DNA from 4 places in the Cupriavidus sp. SK-3 genome. Region 3 is predicted to be linked to each of the others. Evidence: predicted binding sites of a transcription regulator. Region 3 holds the regulator's gene; each other region holds the start of a gene.
What was found. Region 3 encodes sigma-54, which starts transcription at its own class of promoters, with help from an activator protein. Its sites were predicted from a motif close to TGGCANGNAANCTGCTTT; they were not measured.

Region 1 (4,182 bases), on a different contig from region 3:
TCCCAACAGAATCAGGACTACCAGTCCCGGTAGGGTGACCGCAAACAGATGAATAAGGGTTGTGCGGATGCGCTGCGATATCTTCTCGCCGTCATACTGAATGACGACTCTGCCTAGTGAAGAACCGTCGTCTGAAAGCACATCCCCCGACGCCACTACGTTCTCCGCCCCCATCCACTTTGCACCAGTGAAAGAGAAGCCCTTCGCGGCGCTGGCTGATTTCAGGAATTTCCGCGCACTCTCCGGAAGAGAATCGATGGACGCGAGCATGGGGAAGGTCTTGGTATCCGTTGAGATAAGCACGCGTTCGCCGTTATCGGTCACGGTGATGCTCTCAAGCGCATTGTTCTCATCACGCGTCTCGATGGGAGTACGAATGACCTCAAACGCCTGCCATACATCGTCCCGGAGTAACGGCTCTCGCAAGGAACGGGAGAGAACGGCCACAAGATTTTCTGCCCCCGCCTGCAAGTCACGCCGCGCATCGGCGAGGCCCTGTGAAAGCAAGGTCATCGTTACCATGCATTCGGTCGCAACAATCACGGCAGTGATGGCGAGTGGGATGCGATAGCGGTAGCTCAGGTCCCGGAATAGCGTCATGTCTTGACACCGTCCACCTGCCGAACCATCGCCGCAATGCCATCAAAGGTACTGTCTGGTGCATCGCCAAAACCATCCAGATTCAACCGAGTCAGTACGTCCTGTCCGGCATGAGTCCGCGCCATGTTGACAAATGCGCGGTGTAGCGTCGCCGTAAGTTGACCGTCGAGCGTCTTGCGCACAACGACAGGCGGGAAGCCGAACTCGCGCGAACGCCACGCTACCCGAACCCCCTTGGTGGATTCTGGCTGCTGTTTCGCCAGGGTATCCCACACATAGCCATCGACTGACCCGCCCCGCGCAACGCCAAGCCTGACCGCATCGACGACCTTCCGATGGCTGAAGGTGAAGAATGCCTTCCGGAAGAACGCCTCGGGTGTGGTCCCTAAGCGTAGCAACTCGGACTTCGGCACTAGATAGCCGCTATTCGACAGCGGGTCGCTGAACGCATAGATGCTGTTCCTTAGGTCCGCAATCGAACGCGTCGCCTCGTCGTCGGCCGGGACGATGAGATAGGACTGATAGAGCGGCTTGCCGTGATAGATGGGAGTTGCCAGCAATTCCAGCCTCGCCTTGGAGATGACATAGGGGTAGCCGCACACCCACGCCGCATCAAGGTCATTGCGCATCAGGAGCTCAAGGATTTCGCCGTAACTCCCGCGCTGAACAAACTGCACATTCGTTCCGGTGGCATCGACCAGGTATCTGCGCCACCTCGCCGTGGTTTCTACATGGTCGTTGAGAAAGACTGGCGTTGTGCCAAAGCGCAGCGTGGACTGTGCTTGGCCGATAGCAAGCGAGAACGGTGCCACGCCGCATACGCCCAGAGTCCGCAGAACCAGGCGGCGAATAGGGTTACGGCTTCGTAACATCCGCTCCTCTCCTCGCATTGCAGCAAGTTACCGATACGTGACCTAAATGAGGTCCGCCCGGGGCGACCGCCCCGCAATCCCTTCTGCAGCCATGCCCTCACGGTGTGGCATGGCTTTTGCCATGCTCTTAAGGCTTCACATCACAACGTTAGCAAATTTCCAGAGCAGAGTGGAGGAAGACCATGTCCGAAGGTATCTCAAGACGCACGTTCTTGAAAATCAGCGGTGCCGGCGCCGCTGCTGGCGCAAGTGGCTTCCACCTGCCGAGCGCGGAGGCTGCCACGCCTTCAGTCGATACCAGCAGAACCGTGCTTCCCTATCCGTCTCGTACAGTCGGCGTAGCGGCCAGGATGCCAGTCAACCAGGTTGTCGCGTTCAGCTACCCAGACGCCGCCTCTCCGTGTGCGGCCATCAAGATGGGAACCGCTGTACCGGGCGGTGTCGGACCGGACAAAGACATCGTTGCTTTCAGCACGCTCTGCACACATATGGGCTGTCCTGTCGCCTATGACGCGGGGACGAAGTCCTTCAAATGCCCGTGCCACTTCAGCATGTTCGATGCAGAGAAGTCTGGTCAGATGATTTGCGGCCAGGCCACGGAGAACCTGCCTCGCGTACAACTCAGCTACGACGCAAAAACTGGCAGCATCATGGCCGTCGGCATCGAGGGCCTGATATACGGCCGGCAGGCAAATATCCTGTAGCGGCGAGGACGACAGAGGGGATGGACCATGGCAAATGCTAAAGACAGACTCACGCTGCCGCCTGTGAACGCGCAGAAGACAAACCTCACCTGCCACTTCTGCATCGTGGGGTGTGGGTATCACACTTACAAGTGGCCGGAGGGTACCGAGGGCGGTCGGGCGCCCAATCAAAACGCACTAGGGCTAGACTTCCGCAAGCAGCTCCCGCCGCTGACGATAACGCTGACGCCGGCGATGACCAACGTGATAACGGCTCGTGACGGCACGCGGTACAACATCATGATTGTTCCGGACAAGGGTTGCTCGGTGAACAGCGGTCTCAGTTCGACGCGCGGCGGCAAGCTTGCCTCATACATGTACACGCCGGACGGCATAGGCCGGGACCGGTTGCACAGCCCGATGATTTACGCGGCCGACCAATGGATGGACACCGACTGGGATAGTGCTCTGGCTGTGTACGTTGGCGTGATGAAGCGCGTTCTCGACAAGGACGGCCCGGACGGCGTCGTGTTCTCGTGCTTCGACCATGGCGGCGCCGGCGGCGGCTTCGAAAATACCTGGGGCACGGGGAAACTGATGTTCTCCGCTATCCAGACCCAGATGGTCCGCATTCACAATCGCCCAGCCTACAACTCCGAATGCCATGCGACGCGGGAAATGGGCGTTGGCGAACTGAACAACTCGTATGAAGACGCAGAGTTGGCCGACGTCATCGTCGCCATCGGCACCAATGCCTATGAAACGCAGACCAACTACTTCCTGAACCACTGGGTTCCGAATCTCCAAGGTCGCACCATCGACAAGCGGAAACAGCGCTTCTCTGGCGAGAGCATCGAAAAGGCGAAGCTGATTGTCGTGGACCCGCGGCGGACCCCCACGATAGCCATTGCAGAGCAGGTAGCTGGAAAGCCGAACGTCATTCACCTCGATATCCAACCCGGGACGGATATCGCGTTGTTCAACGGCCTCTTCACCTACGTCGTTGAGAAGGGATGGATTGACCAGGACTTCATTGCCAAATACACGAAGGGCTTTAGCGACGTGGTGAAGGCGAACCGCCTTTCCCTGGACGAGACCGCCCGCATCACCGGCGTATCCGCAGACACGCTCGCGAAAGCGGCCGAATGGGCCTACAAGCCGAAGGCCTCAGGCCAGATGCCACGGACCATGCACGCCTACGAGAAGGGCATCATCTGGGGCAACGACAATTACCTCATCCAATCGGCATTGGTCGACCTGGTTTTGGCGACCCATAATGTGGGTCGCCGTGGTACCGGCGTCGTCCGGATGGGCGGCCACCAAGAGGGTTACACGCGACCGCCCTATCCGGGTAAGGGCAAGATTTACATCGACCAGGAGCTCATCAAGGGCAAAGGTCGCATGATGACCTGGTGGGGGTGCAACAACTTCCAGACCAGCAATAACGCTCAAGCACTTCGCGAGGCAGTGTTCCGTCGGTCGCAAATGGTGAAGGAGGCGATGGCGAAGACGCGCGGCGCTACGCCAGACCAGATGGCAGACGTCATCTATGAAGCGACCCGGAAAGGTGGCTTGTTCGTGACCAGCATCAATCTGTACCCGACTAAGCTAGCGGAGGCCGCGCACATCATGCTGCCGGCGACCCACCCTGGTGAGATGAACCTCACGTCCATGAACGGCGAGCGCCGCATGCGCCTGTCAGAGCGGTTCATGGACCCTCCGGGCTCAGCCATCCCAGACTGCCTTATCGCGGCGCGCATCGCAAACACGCTGAAAGCGATGTATGAGAAGGAAGGCAACGCGACGATGGCGAAGCGGTACGAGGGCTTTGCCTGGAAATCGGAGGAAGATGCCTTCAACGACGGCTTCCGCCAAGTCGGGCAGCCGGGCGTCGGGCCTATCGACAGCCAAGGCGGTCCTACCGGTAATCTTGCCACGTATGAACGGTTGCACGCCATGGGGAACAACGGCGTTCAACTACCTATCAAGGAGTACACAAACGGCAAGTTGATTGGCACTGAGATGCT
Region 2 (4,182 bases), on a different contig from region 3:
GGGCAGGCATGCCGCCACGGCAATCAGCAAGGTCTTCGGGACGGGGGCCAGCGTTACCGACGCGATCACCAGGTACACGCCGCCGCCCACCAGCGCGGCGACCGAGATGATCACGCCGCGCGCCAGCCGCGACGACGCGCCGCCGCGCAACATGCGCTGCGACAGCCAGCTAAGGATCAGCGTGACAGGCATGGCGGAGGCCACAATGGCCGCATACCAGCGCCCGGTGGTGACCGGGTCGAAGCCGAGGCCCTTCTCCAGGTAGGCCGGCAGCCAGGTCAGCCCCAGCGCCAGCGCCCAGTACGCGCAGAAGCCAATGGCCAGGCAGGAAAGCACGGTCGGGTCGCGGAAGATGCGGCGATAGGGCAGACGCACGGGCATGGCCGCGGCGCCGGGGCGCCGGTCGCTCGCCTGCGCCAGCGGCCCCTCGCGTCCCACGCAGAGCCACATCGCACTCCATGCCGCGCCGATGGCGGCGAGGATCATGAAGTTGGCGCGCCATCCCCAATGTATCGTCACCAGCGGGATCAGCAACCCCGCCAGCAGCAGGCCCGCCGTCGCGCCCTGGTTGACCACCGCCACCGGCAGATTGCGCTTGTGGTCGGGAAACCATTTGAATAACGCATGCACGGAGATCGGGAAGGCCGGGCCCTCGGCCGCGCCAAGCAGCATGCGGCACAAGAGAATGGTCATGGCCGAGGTGGCCAGCGCCAGCGGTATTTGCAGCAAGGCCCACGACAGGCCCATCGCCAGCAGCAGCCAGCGCGTGGCCACGCGATTGGACAGAAATCCCACCAGCACGGTGGACAGCGAGAACAGCCAGAAGAAGCTGCTGGCGATCAGGCCGAACTCCGCCGGCGGCAGCTTCAGGTCCGCCATCAGCGGCACGGCCACCATGCCCAGCACGATCTTGTCGAGGAAGTTGATCAGCGAAAGCCAGGTCAGCATCGAGGCCATGGCCCAGGCGCTGCGTGGCTGGTATGACGGAAGTGTGGTCATCGGTTTGCCTGGAGGCGTTGCTGGTTGCGATGGGATGTTCAAAAAGCCCGCTTGATGGTTCCGTTCAATCCAGGTGCTGCGCGATCAGTGCCGTAGCGGACGTGCCCGAGCGGGCCGAAGCGCTCGGGGATTTCCGACTGTGGCAAGTCTGCGCTGGACCAGTCCAGGCTTTGGTGCGAAGGAGAAGCGGTGCAGGCGGGGGGGAATGTCGCAGCCGCGGCCCGGACCGGTGCTGTCGCGCCAGCTGCCGCCCACCGTGCCGGCATTCCCGAAGACGACGAAGGTATCGATGCCGGCTTGCCTGAGCCGGATGCCCGTGCACATGCCGGCCACACCCGCGCCGATGATGACGATCTGGTTCCCTGGCGCCGCTGACGCGTTCAATGGGTTGTCTCCGTCGTGCTGTTTTCTGCTTGTCTGCGCAATATGCGGCAAGGGCATGGCGCGCAAGCGAACGGCCACCATAGAGCCGATTCCGGATTCGGGCAAGTCACGCTGCAGCATGCGCGCCGGCAGATGCCCCAATCTGATTCAGGCGCTGACGCCGCACTGGCTTGGTGCGTGACGTATCCGCACTATCGTGGTGCGGCATTGCGCGTGGCCGCCGCCGGAGGCTCGCCAGGCGGTGTGTGCAGCCATGTATACAAGCTTGTATGCCATGGCATGCTAGTTGCAGAAGGTGTACCCGGGGTGCGTTGTTCCTTATCCAACACGACAATCTGGGAGCTGCAATGAAAAGACGTGACATGCTGAAGCTGTCGGCGGTAGCCGCCGCGGCATTCTTCGCAACGGCAGGTGTCAGCCCGCTGGCATTGGCGCAGTCCAAGGAACCGATCAAGGTCGGTATCCTGCATTCGCTGTCCGGCACCATGGCCATTTCCGAGACTTCGCTCAAGGACGTGGCATTGATGACCATCGATGAGATCAACAAGAGCGGCGGCGTGCTTGGCCGCAAGCTTGAGCCGGTCGTGGTCGATCCCGCTTCCAACTGGCCGTTGTTCGCCGAGAAGGCGCGCCAGCTGGTCACCAAGGACAAGGTGGCCGTCACCTTCGGCTGCTGGACCTCGGTTTCGCGCAAGTCGGTGCTGCCCGTCTATGAAGAGCTGAACTCGCTGCTGTTCTACCCGGTGCAGTATGAAGGCGAGGAGATGTCCAAGAACGTCTTCTATACCGGCGCCGCACCCAACCAGCAGGCCATTCCCGCCGTGGAGTACCTGATGAGCAAGGAAGGCGGCGGCGCCAAGCGCTTCTTCCTGCTGGGCACCGACTACGTCTACCCGCGAACCACCAACAAGATCCTGCGCGCCTTCCTGAAGAGCAAGGGCGTGGCGGACAAGGATATCGAAGAGGTCTACACGCCGTTTGGCCACAGCGATTACCAGACCATCGTCGCCAATATCAAGAAGTTCTCGCAAGGCGGCAAGACCGCGGTGATCTCCACCATCAACGGCGACTCCAACGTGCCTTTCTACAAGGAACTGGGTAACGCCGGCCTGAAGGCCAAGGATGTGCCGGTGGTGGCGTTCTCCGTCGGCGAGGAAGAGCTGCGCGGCATCGACACCAAGCCGCTGGTGGGCCACCTGGCCGCATGGAACTACTTCATGTCGGTCAAGAACCCGGAAAACGAAGCCTTCAAGAAGCAATGGGCGGCATGGGTCAAGGCCAACAACCTGCCGGGCGGCGACAAGCGCGTGACGAACGACCCGATGGAAGCCACCTACGTGGGCATCCATATGTGGGCGCAAGCGGTGAAGAAGGCCGGCACCACCGATACCGACAAGGTACGCGCCGCGATGTATGGCCAGACCTTCAAGGCGCCGGACGGCTTCACCCTGACCATGGGCGAGAACCATCATCTGTACAAGCCGGTGATGATCGGCGAGGTCAAGGGCGATGGCCAGTTCACGGTGGTGTGGAAGACGCCGAAGGCCGTGCGCGCGCAGCCGTGGAGCCCGTTCATCGCGGGTAACGAAGCCAAGCCGGACAAGGTGATGTAAGACGGCAGGCGGGCCTGCGTTGAGAAGACTGCGCCCGCAAGCTGTCCGGTGTTTGCTCCCCGCCCGCGGGAGAGGGGAGCAAACCAACTTTGTTTCACTGCCGCGGGCCGCTTCAGGGCCGCGGCGCAAAGCAAAACCCGTCACGCCGACCAAGGTGGTCGCGCGCTTCCTGCGCGCGATCGCAAACCTCATGCACCGACCCTTATCGTTCTCTTTCGCTTCACGGTTGCGCGCCATGCTGGCGGCGTTGCTGCTGCTCGCCGCGTGCCCGCTGTGGGCCGCGCCGCTGACGCAGGCTGACCTGAAGCCACTGGCCGAAGACGACTTCGATGCCAAGACTGCCGCCATCACCGCGCTCACCAAGGCGCCGGTGGCGGAGGCGGGTCCCATTCTCAAGGCGCTGCAGGACGATACGCTGCAATACGCGCCCGGTGTCGGCATGGTGCGCCAGGATGGCGACAAGCTGGTGGACGCCATCAGCGGCAAGCCGGTCGCGGTCAAGCCCGATGTGCTTGAGGCGCTGACCCTCAACAACAGCCTGCGCGCGATGGTGGACAGTGCCGCCAGCAGCACGCTGCTGCAATCGCCCGATGCGGCGGTGCGCACGCAGGCCGTCAACACGCTGCTGGACCAGCCCGGCAGCGCCTCGCGCCCGGTGGTGGAAGCCGCGCGCAAGGCCGAGGCCGATGCCGGCCTGCGCGCCAAGCTCGATGTGATCTGGGCCAATATCGTGCTGGCCGAAGGCAATCGCGACGAGCGGCTGGAAGCCATCCGTATTCTTGGCCGCGACAGCAATCCGCAAAGCCGGCAGAAGCTGCAGCCACTGCTGGAGCGCGACGAAGCCGGCAAATACCGCGAGCCCGACGCCGAACTGCGTGGCGCCGCCCAGCAGGCGCTCGACGTCCTGCGTGGCGACCAGCGCCGCGCCGAACTCATCGGCAACCTCTTCGCCGGCCTGAGCCTGGGCAGCGTGCTGCTGCTGGCCGCGCTGGGGCTGGCCATCACCTATGGCCTGATCGGCGTCATCAATATGGCGCACGGCGAATTCCTGATGATCGGCGCGTACGCCACGTATTTGGTGCAAGGCGTATTCCGCGCGCATTTTGCCGGTGCCTTCGACTGGTACCTGCTGTTTGCGCTGCCCGCATCGTTCCTGGCATCGGCCGTGGTTGGCTTCGTGCTGGAG
Region 3 (4,182 bases):
GGTGATCTCGGGCTTGCCCAGGACCTGGATCCGGTTCGGGTGGATCAGGTTCAAGTGGCCGACGAGATCGGCCGCGGAAGTGGCTTCACGCGCGAACTCGACATCGAACGCCCGGTCGGCGCCTTCCAGGCCGGCTACCCAGGAGAGTTTGATATCGGCTGCGTTGTCGTCGAAGATCGACTGCGAGGTGACGCCAGTGAGTTCCATGCGGGTGCTTTCAGGAGCGAGCTTTCAGACAGCGGGGACAATTGCCCTGCTCGCCTGCGTAAAGATCGCCGAGGCCGGTCAGGGGTGCCATTGTGTCAGCAACTGGTGCACGTCATCGGGGGTGGGCAGGGTAGCCAGTCCTTCGCGCATCTCGCGGTCGGACAGCAACTGGGCGATCTCCGAGAGAATCTCCAGATGTTGCTGGGTGGCCTGCTCGGGCACCAGCAGGAAGATCAGCAGCGCAACCGGCTTGCCGTCGGGAGATTCGAAGGGGATCGGCTCGGCCAGGCGCATGAAGGCGGCAAGTGGCTGCTTCAGTCCCTTGATGCGGCCATGCGGAATGGCAACCCCGGCGCCAAGACCAGTGGACCCCAGCGATTCGCGGGCGAACAGGTTGTCGGTCACGGTAGCGCGCGCCACGCCATGGTTGTTCTCGAAGAGGAGCCCGGCCTGTTCGAACACGCGCTTCTTGCTGGTGACGCTGACGTCGAGGTTGATGTTGCCGGGTGGCAGCAATTTAGCCAAACGATTCATGTGGAATGCGCAGGGTTTTCTAGTAAGCAGGCCCGGGGCCGGGAGGCGTCGCGCCGGGCAAAAAAGAAGAAAAAACCAAGGTCCGAAGTTTCACCGGGTGTCCCCCTGCCGGTGTCGGGCGTCTGGCCATTATAGAGCAGGCCCGCCCCCACCTTGTGCATTGCAATACCCGATGCGCGGAAGCGGTGCCGCGTGCACGGAAAAATCGTTGAGCTCGAGAACTATGTATTGCACAGCATACACCGGTCCATATGCATTGCGGAATCCCCCGCGTGGTCCCGGATGAGCGCCAGGAACGAAAAAGCCGCGCTATGGGCGCGGCTTGATTCCGGTTTCAAGGGAGTGACACCGGCGGCCCGGTCTGTGGGCCACCAGGCACGGTCATTGCTGCATCTGCGATGCGGCCATCTGATACTTGACCGCTTCGCGGTCGTGGCTTTGCACGCGATCCTTATGGCGAATCACCTGCCGGTCGAGCTTGTCGACGAGCGCGTCGATAGCGGCATACAGGTCTTCATGATGCGCTTCGACAAAGATGTCCTTGCCCTTGAGATGTAGATTGATTTCCGCGTACTGCCGCCGGTCCTTTTCTTTTGTATTGTCGACAGAGAGCAGCACACTTACGCCAATGACTTGATCAAAATGCCTGACGATACGCTCCAGTTTCGTTTCCACGTACTCACGCAGCGGGGGCGTGATGTCCAAGTGGTGTCCACTGATCTTGAAGTTCATAGCGTTTCTCCTTCTGAAAGAGTTGCACCAGGCAGGCGATGCAACTCGGCTACAAAGTCTTGCGGAGAGTAACTGCCGGAATCTTGAGCGCTTCGCGGTATTTGGCAACGGTGCGCCGTGCCACTACGAAGCCTTGCTCGCCGAGCAATTCGGCAATCCGGCTGTCGGACAAGGGATTCCTGGCGTCTTCGGCTCCTATCAGTTGCTTGATCAACGCACGAATTGCCGTTGACGAGGCCGCGCCGCCGGTTTCTGTGGATACGTGACTGCCGAAGAAATACTTCAGCTCGAAAGTCCCCATCGGCGTTGCCATATATTTATTGGTAGTCACCCGAGAGATGGTGGACTCGTGTAAACCCAGTGTATCGGCAATCTCCCGCAAAACCAAGGGGCGCATCGCAATTTCACCGTGGGTGAAGAAGTTCTTTTGACGTTCGACAATAGCTTGTGCAACGCGCAATATCGTGTCGAACCTTTGCTGGATATTCTTAATCAACCAGCGTGCTTCCTGCAGTTTTTGCTGCAGTCCCGCAGCACCCGCATCGCCTTTTGCACCGCGCAATATCTGCGCGTACATGTCGTTGATACGTAGCCGCGGCATCACATCCGGATTGAGTTGCGCGATCCAGCCGCCATTCAGTTTTCGGACAAAAACATCGGGCACGACGAAGTCGGCTTCGGGACGGCTGTACGCATGGCCCGGATAAGGTGCCAGCGAGCGGATCAGTTCATGCGCCGACTTCAGTTCCGGCTCGTCCACCTGCAGCGCTTTTTTCAGGCGCGTGTAGTCGCGTACCGCGAGCAGTTCCAGGTGATTGGTGACAATGGTCAGCGCCAGGTCGCGCTGCGGATGCTTGATGCGACGCAATTGCAGCGCCAGGCATTCGGCCGCATTGCGTGCGCCGACACCAGGCGGATCGAAGCTCTGCAGCAGCGTAAGGACGGCCTGGATCTCGTCGACCTCGAATTCAAGTTCCTCCGGCAGTTCGCTGCAGATTTCCTCGAGCGAGGCGCTCAGGTAGCCGTCGTCGTCCAGCGACTCGACCAGGAAGATGGCCAGCCCCTTGTCGCGCAACGAAATTTTCAGCGGCGCGAGCTGTTCCATCAGATGTTCGCGCAGCGTGGGTTCGGCGTCGCGCAGCTGCATCGGGGTCTTTTCGTCGTCGTCGCCTTGCGGGCGGCGGGCGAAGTCGTCGAGGCTCCAGTCGTTGCCGTAGTCCTCGTTGCTGTCGGAATAGCTGTCTTCGGCCTCGGGCGCGCCGTCGGGGCGGTTCTCGCTGGTGCCCTGGCCGTCGGCGGGCGCCGGCGCGGGAGCGCTCTGCATGTTGACCGAGCCGTCGGCGGCAACGCGCAACGGGCTGTCGAGCCAGTCGTTCTCGCGTTCGAGCAAAGGGTTCTCGGTCAGCGCCTGTTCCACTTCCTGCTGCAGTTCGAGCGTGGACAGTTGCAGCAGCCGGATCGACTGCTGGAGTTGCGGCGTAAGCGCGAGATGCTGCGAGAGGCGGAGCTGTAGCGACGGTTTCATGCGACCTATTTTATGCCCAACTTCCGCGCCGTTGGAACGGAAATTGCTATCGCTGATGACGCCGTGATCGTTGCAGGATAAAAGGCGGCACCGGCGCCACCTGGGCACAAGGTCGCCGCAGCTGCCAGCTGCCAGCTGCCGCGTGCTGTGGCGCGCCGCGTTACATGCGGAAATTCTCGCCCAGGTAGACCTTGCGCACCGACTCGTTGGCGATGATGTCTTCAGGCCGGCCAGAGGCCAGCACGGCGCCTTCGCTGATGATGTAGGCGTGATCGCAGATGCCCAGCGTCTCGCGCACGTTGTGGTCGGTGATCAGCACGCCGATATTGCGCGCCTTGAGGAAGCTGACGATGCGCTGGATCTCGCCCACCGCGATCGGGTCGACGCCGGCGAAGGGCTCGTCGAGCAGGATGAAGCGTGGTGCCGAGGCCAGGGCGCGGGCGATTTCCACGCGGCGGCGTTCGCCGCCTGACAGCGAAAGCGCCGGATTGTCGCGCAGGTGGGCAATCTGGAGGTCATCGAGCAGCGTGTCCAGCCGGCGCTCGATCTCGGCCTTGCCAAGTGGCTTGCCGTCCTGGATCTGCAATTCCAGCACCGCGCGGATGTTCTCCTGCACATTCAGCTTGCGGAACACCGAAGCTTCCTGCGGCAGGTAGGACAGGCCCATGCGCGCCCGTTCGTGAATGGCCAGGCCGCTGATGTGCTTGTCGTCGAGCACGATGTCGCCCTCGTCCAGCGCCACCAGTCCCACGATCATGTAGAAGGAGGTGGTCTTCCCCGCGCCGTTGGGCCCCAGCAGTCCGACCACCTCGCCGCTCTTTACGTCGAGGGACACATCCTTGACCACCGTGCGCGAGCCGTAGCGCTTTTTCAGGTGGCGCACGACCAGCGTGCTGCTGTCCTTCAGGGTGGCGGGCTGGGAGGGTGCGGTTTGGGTAACGGTCATGAAGGCTGAATCCGTGGGTCGGGCGACGCGGCGGCGTCAGGGATTGACGGGGGCGGGCGCAGGCTTGAGCGGCAGCGGGGCGCCGGCGGCGCCGCTGGCGGGCTGCTCCTGGCGCGGCGACAACACGGCGCGCACGCGACCGGACGGGCTGCCCGCCGTCGCGTTCTCCGTACCGCCGCTGGCGGTGTAGAACTCGTTGCGGCTGTCGTAGGTGATCACTGCGCCACGGATCTCGTCG
Region 4 (4,182 bases), on a different contig from region 3:
ACTCCACGATAACCGGCTCATCGACGGTATGCGCCAAGGCTGCAAATCCGGGATCGCGCGGCACCATCAGTTCGAAATCGAACAGCAGGCCACCATTGCGGTATTCCGGCAAGCCCGTCAGCGCCTCCAGCCCGGTCACGGCCAGGCCGGCATCTTCGAGCGGCTCCAGCAGCGAGTACGTCAGCCACTGCGTCAGCTTGTGGAAAGGCACCAGCCCGTCGGCACAGGCCGGATGTGGCCAGCAGTCCCCCAGCGATATGCCACCGAGGCTGACGCGCCCCGGCCACACGGGCCCGAGCGCTACCAGCAGCGTGGTCAGCACAAAGCCGGCCTCGATCCGGCCGTCGACGGCATGTGCCTTGAGGTAGTCATACAGGTTGCCCAGACGCGCAGGCGTGCCGAACACGGCCGGCGTGGCCTGCGCCACTTCGCCCAACCGGCGAAGCAGGCCGGCACGGCCGTCCAGGCCAACCAGCCGATTATGCTGTGCCACCTGGAAGGCGGTCGCGATGGAAGGCGCATCGATCCGCATCAGCCGCTCGGCATCGGAGCGCAGCGGCTGGCCCGGCTGGGCGGAAAAACCACCGCGCGCGAACAAGTCGAAGCTGGCTACGCCAAGCCCCTCGGAACGGGTCAGCAGCAGGTCGCTGGCCGGATCGCGGTAGCGCCAGTCGGGGCCTGCGCCGGCGTCCAGTAACACGCTGGGAATCACCAGATCGATGCCGATGCGGGCGCGCTCCTCGCGGTCAGCCTCGCCGGAAAGCCCGCCGCGTTCGCACAGGATCTGCCAGCGGTCCAGCCTCTCGCCGTGACCGCCGCTTTCAAAGTGGCGCCAGCGGCTGTGGTACGGCACGTTCAGGTCCGGATAACGTTCCCGGATGGTGGTCGCCACATAATCGGCCACCGCCGGAATCCGTTCCGGGTGCCACGTGAACAGTTCTGACGCGCCTGCCGCCACATGGTCCGTCACGGCGGCGCATCGGGTGCGTACCGCCAGGCCGGTCAGCAGCGCCGCGGCCGGATGGTCAGGCGGCACGGGACAGGCCCATCCGCCGCGGCCATCCGCGTCATTCGTGAACGCACTGGGGGAGCCCTGCGGGCCGCCCGCTTCGGGTATCTCGTTCATTCGTCCAGTCCTCTACCCTTGGCCAGCGCGAGTTCCTCGGCACCGGGCGGGGTATAGCTCGTGAAATAGCCAGCCGCCACCTTGGCATCGATTTCCACTCGGGCATCGGCCGGGATCAGTGCATCGGGAATCGCTACCTGTTCGACCACCTCGATACCCTGAGCGGTCAGCGCCCCGTGCTTCATATTACTCATCGAAGCCCAGCGATCGATACGCTTGATGCCAAGCCAGTGAAATACATCGGGCATGAGTTCCTGGAAGCGCATGTCCTGCACGCCGGCCACGCACTCCGTACGCGCGAAATACGTCTCGGCCCGGTCGCCGCCGACCTGGCGTTTGCGGGCGTTATAGACCAGGAACTTGGTCACTTCGCCCAGTGCCCGGCCCTCCTTGCGGTTATAGACCACCAGGCCAACCCCGCCCTGCTGCGCCATCTCGATGCAAACCTCGATGCCGTGCGCCAGGTAGGGCCGGCAGGTACAGATATCGGAGCCGAATACGTCCGAGCCGTTGCACTCGTCGTGCACGCGGCAGGCCACCCTGGTCTCGGGCTTGCCGAGCTTGCCCACATCGCCGAAAAAGTACAGGGTCATGCCGCCGATCGGCGGCAGGAACACCTTCAGGTCAGGCCGCGTCACCAGTTCGGGGAACATGCCGCCGGTCTGCTCGAACAGGCTGCGGCGCAGCATGCTCTCCTTGATCTCGAAACGGCGCGCCAGCGCCGGCAGGTACCAGACCGGGTCGATTGCTGCCTTGGTGACACGCACGTCGCCATTGGCGTGCAGGATCTGGCCGTCAGGCGTGAGGCGGCCGGCTGCAATGGCTCCCGTCAGTTCCGGCATATTGATGTGTGCCCGCGTAATGGCGATCGTCGGCCGGATATCGATACCCGCCGCGATGCGGTCTGCAAAGGCAGTCGAGACCAGATGGCCCCAAGGATCCAGGGAAACGATCTTGTCCGGGTCGCTCCATTGCGGATGGGGCCCGACGATTTCCGCCGGAGAGGTATCGGTGAGATCGGCGCGATGATCCCGCTGCAACTTGCCGGAGGCCACCGCCAGCGCCCGATACACCGCATAGGCGCCGGAGTGGGTGCCAATGACATTGCGTTGGGCCGGATTGGTCACGCTGGCGATCACGGGTCCGCGCTCCGCCGCCGTGGCGGCCCCCCAGTGGATGGGTTCGGCCGGCTTGTCGCGGCGAGCGTGCGAAGTCAGGACAATATGGTCGGACATGGCTGCCTCGGAACAGGAATCCTGACCAAACGGTCAGGTTTGCAATTCCATAGTAGGCAACCTTCGTGCCATATCCCAATGCTAGTTTCTACCCTGTGTTGCATGCCGCACGATGGCGTGCCGCACCGTCCGCGTGCGCGCGCCGCTCCGCTGGCCAGTTCATGGTGCACAGGCACCATGCAAAAGAAAAGCGGCACCCGGCCGCTGGGGCGGGGTGCCGCTAGACTGTGATCGCGAGGGGTCAGGTCGACCGATGCTGCCCGCCCTGCTGCCGCTGGGCCGGCTCCGCGCGCGCCGGCCACAAAGCCGTGCGCAATGCGCGCAGCGGGTCGGTACTCTCCACGTAACGGTGGAACACGGTGCCGGCAACGTTGCTCAACAGCCAGGCCAGTATCATGCCCAGTGCATTGAGCAGTGGCCGATTCGGTGCAACGTGGAATACCACCGCGTTCACGACCAGGCATACCGGGAAATGCACCAGGAAGACCGAGTAGGAAATGCGCCCGAAAAATGCCAGGCTCGGGGCCTGCGGCCAGCGATCCAGCCACCCTCCGCGCCGCGCAACGGCCAGCAGCAGGGCGATGGATAGCGCCACGGCAATGCGCAGACGGAAGTCCACGATCAGTGCCGCCAGCACCACCGCGCCCAGCACCAGCAACGCAACCGGCGAACGCTCCGGTGCGGAAGCCCAGAACGCCAGCGTGCCCATGCCATAGGCGCCGAAGAAGTAAATCGCCCAGATATCCCAGGCTGCATCCCGGTTGAACCAGAACAGCGAAGCCACGACCAGCCCCGCCACCGCCAGCGGCCCGAGCGGGCTGCCGCCGACATCGAACCATTGCGCGCAGCGGCGCGCCGCCCACAGCGCAACAATCAGCAAGACGAACAGTTGCAGATCGATGGCCACGTACCAGACGCCAGCCGACAACGCGTCGAAGTCGAGCACGTTGTGCAGCAGCAGCACATGCGCCAGGAACTGATGCAGGTCGGGGGCCGACGGAATGGAGTCGTGATGCATCCAGGTGCGCGCAATGGCGGCACCGGCAATCGCAATCAGGATGGCCACGCTGTAGGGCACCACCAGCTTCTGGTAGCGGCGCCAGATCGCCTGCAAGGGATGCGGTACCACCAGATGCCCGCCCGGCGCCAGGCTACGCGCCGCCAGGAAGCCGCTGATGACGAGAAAAGCCTGAACGGCGATGCGCGCGTACTGCGAGAACCAGTCAAGGAGGTCGGGAGCCAGCACGTGCGCCGCATCGGACATGGGGCCGTAGAACGCAAGATGGTGCAGCACGATCAGTTGGGAACTGATCGCCTTGAGAGCGTCAATGCACGCCATGCGCGAAGGACGGGGGCTCATTTGTTATAAGAATGCTACAAAGTACACAAGAGTCGGATTCTACTCCTAAGAAACACGATCGGTACCGAAGCGGGCCAGGATGGAGCGTGACGAGATGTTTCAATGAGGCATAATCACCACATTTTTTCGATGTATAGATATCTTTAAATCACATTAAGATAGCTTCGGCTTAGAAACCGTGGCCGATGCCTGCCGTCGCTCCGGCCAGGGGCGTTCAGTGAACGCGCCGCCTTGGCGGAATTTGCGCTGCAACGCGCAAGCGGCTTCGGCATGATTCAGTTCGCTCTGCGCCTGCTAGCGGCGCGCCACCCGGCACGACAGCCAGAAAAGCACCGCCGCCGCCGCTAGCGAAACCCAGTAATCGGTCGGCGCGCCGGCCCACCAGTGAATATGCCAGGACACGAAACCCGGTGAGAAGCGCGCCAGCCCGAACGCCGGGTTCAGCACGAACCACAGGAAGT

Region 1: CF70_RS27065 (arsenate reductase (azurin) small subunit) is a predicted target of sigma-54. The motif match lies at 1,578-1,595, and genes of this name have one in related genera.
Region 2: urtA (urea ABC transporter substrate-binding protein) is a predicted target of sigma-54. The motif match lies at 1,659-1,676, and genes of this name have one in related genera.
Region 4: CF70_RS08345 (GTP cyclohydrolase II) is a predicted target of sigma-54. The motif match lies at 2,415-2,432, and genes of this name have one in related genera.

The regions. Positions count from the first base shown of each region.
Region 1 covers NZ_JFJV02000257.1:6,421-10,602, forward strand. Annotated here, with positions in the region: gene CF70_RS27055 (sensor histidine kinase) at 1-600, opposite strand, end outside; gene CF70_RS27060 (PhnD/SsuA/transferrin family substrate-binding protein) at 597-1,472, opposite strand; gene CF70_RS27065 (arsenate reductase (azurin) small subunit) at 1,655-2,176, shown strand; gene CF70_RS27070 (arsenate reductase (azurin) large subunit) at 2,204-4,182, shown strand, end outside.
Region 2 covers NZ_JFJV02000210.1:74,409-78,590, reverse strand. Annotated here, with positions in the region: gene CF70_RS20415 (MFS transporter) at 1-999, opposite strand, end outside; gene CF70_RS39010 (hypothetical protein) at 1,084-1,290, opposite strand; gene CF70_RS38090 (hypothetical protein) at 1,205-1,564, shown strand; gene urtA (urea ABC transporter substrate-binding protein) at 1,731-2,996, shown strand; gene urtB (urea ABC transporter permease subunit UrtB) at 3,187-4,182, shown strand, end outside.
Region 3 covers NZ_JFJV02000205.1:13,218-17,399, forward strand. Annotated here, with positions in the region: gene hprK (HPr(Ser) kinase/phosphatase) at 1-207, opposite strand, end outside; gene ptsN (PTS IIA-like nitrogen regulatory protein PtsN) at 286-741, opposite strand; gene hpf (ribosome hibernation-promoting factor, HPF/YfiA family) at 1,123-1,473, opposite strand; gene CF70_RS19860 (RNA polymerase factor sigma-54) at 1,523-2,998, opposite strand; gene lptB (LPS export ABC transporter ATP-binding protein) at 3,159-3,944, opposite strand; gene lptA (lipopolysaccharide transport periplasmic protein LptA) at 3,981-4,182, opposite strand, start outside.
Region 4 covers NZ_JFJV02000075.1:157,528-161,709, reverse strand. Annotated here, with positions in the region: partial or broken gene CF70_RS08350 (URC4/urg3 family protein) at 1-1,126, opposite strand, end outside; gene CF70_RS08345 (GTP cyclohydrolase II) at 1,123-2,361, opposite strand; gene CF70_RS08340 (acyltransferase family protein) at 2,603-3,721, opposite strand; gene CF70_RS08335 (hypothetical protein) at 4,016-4,182, opposite strand, start outside.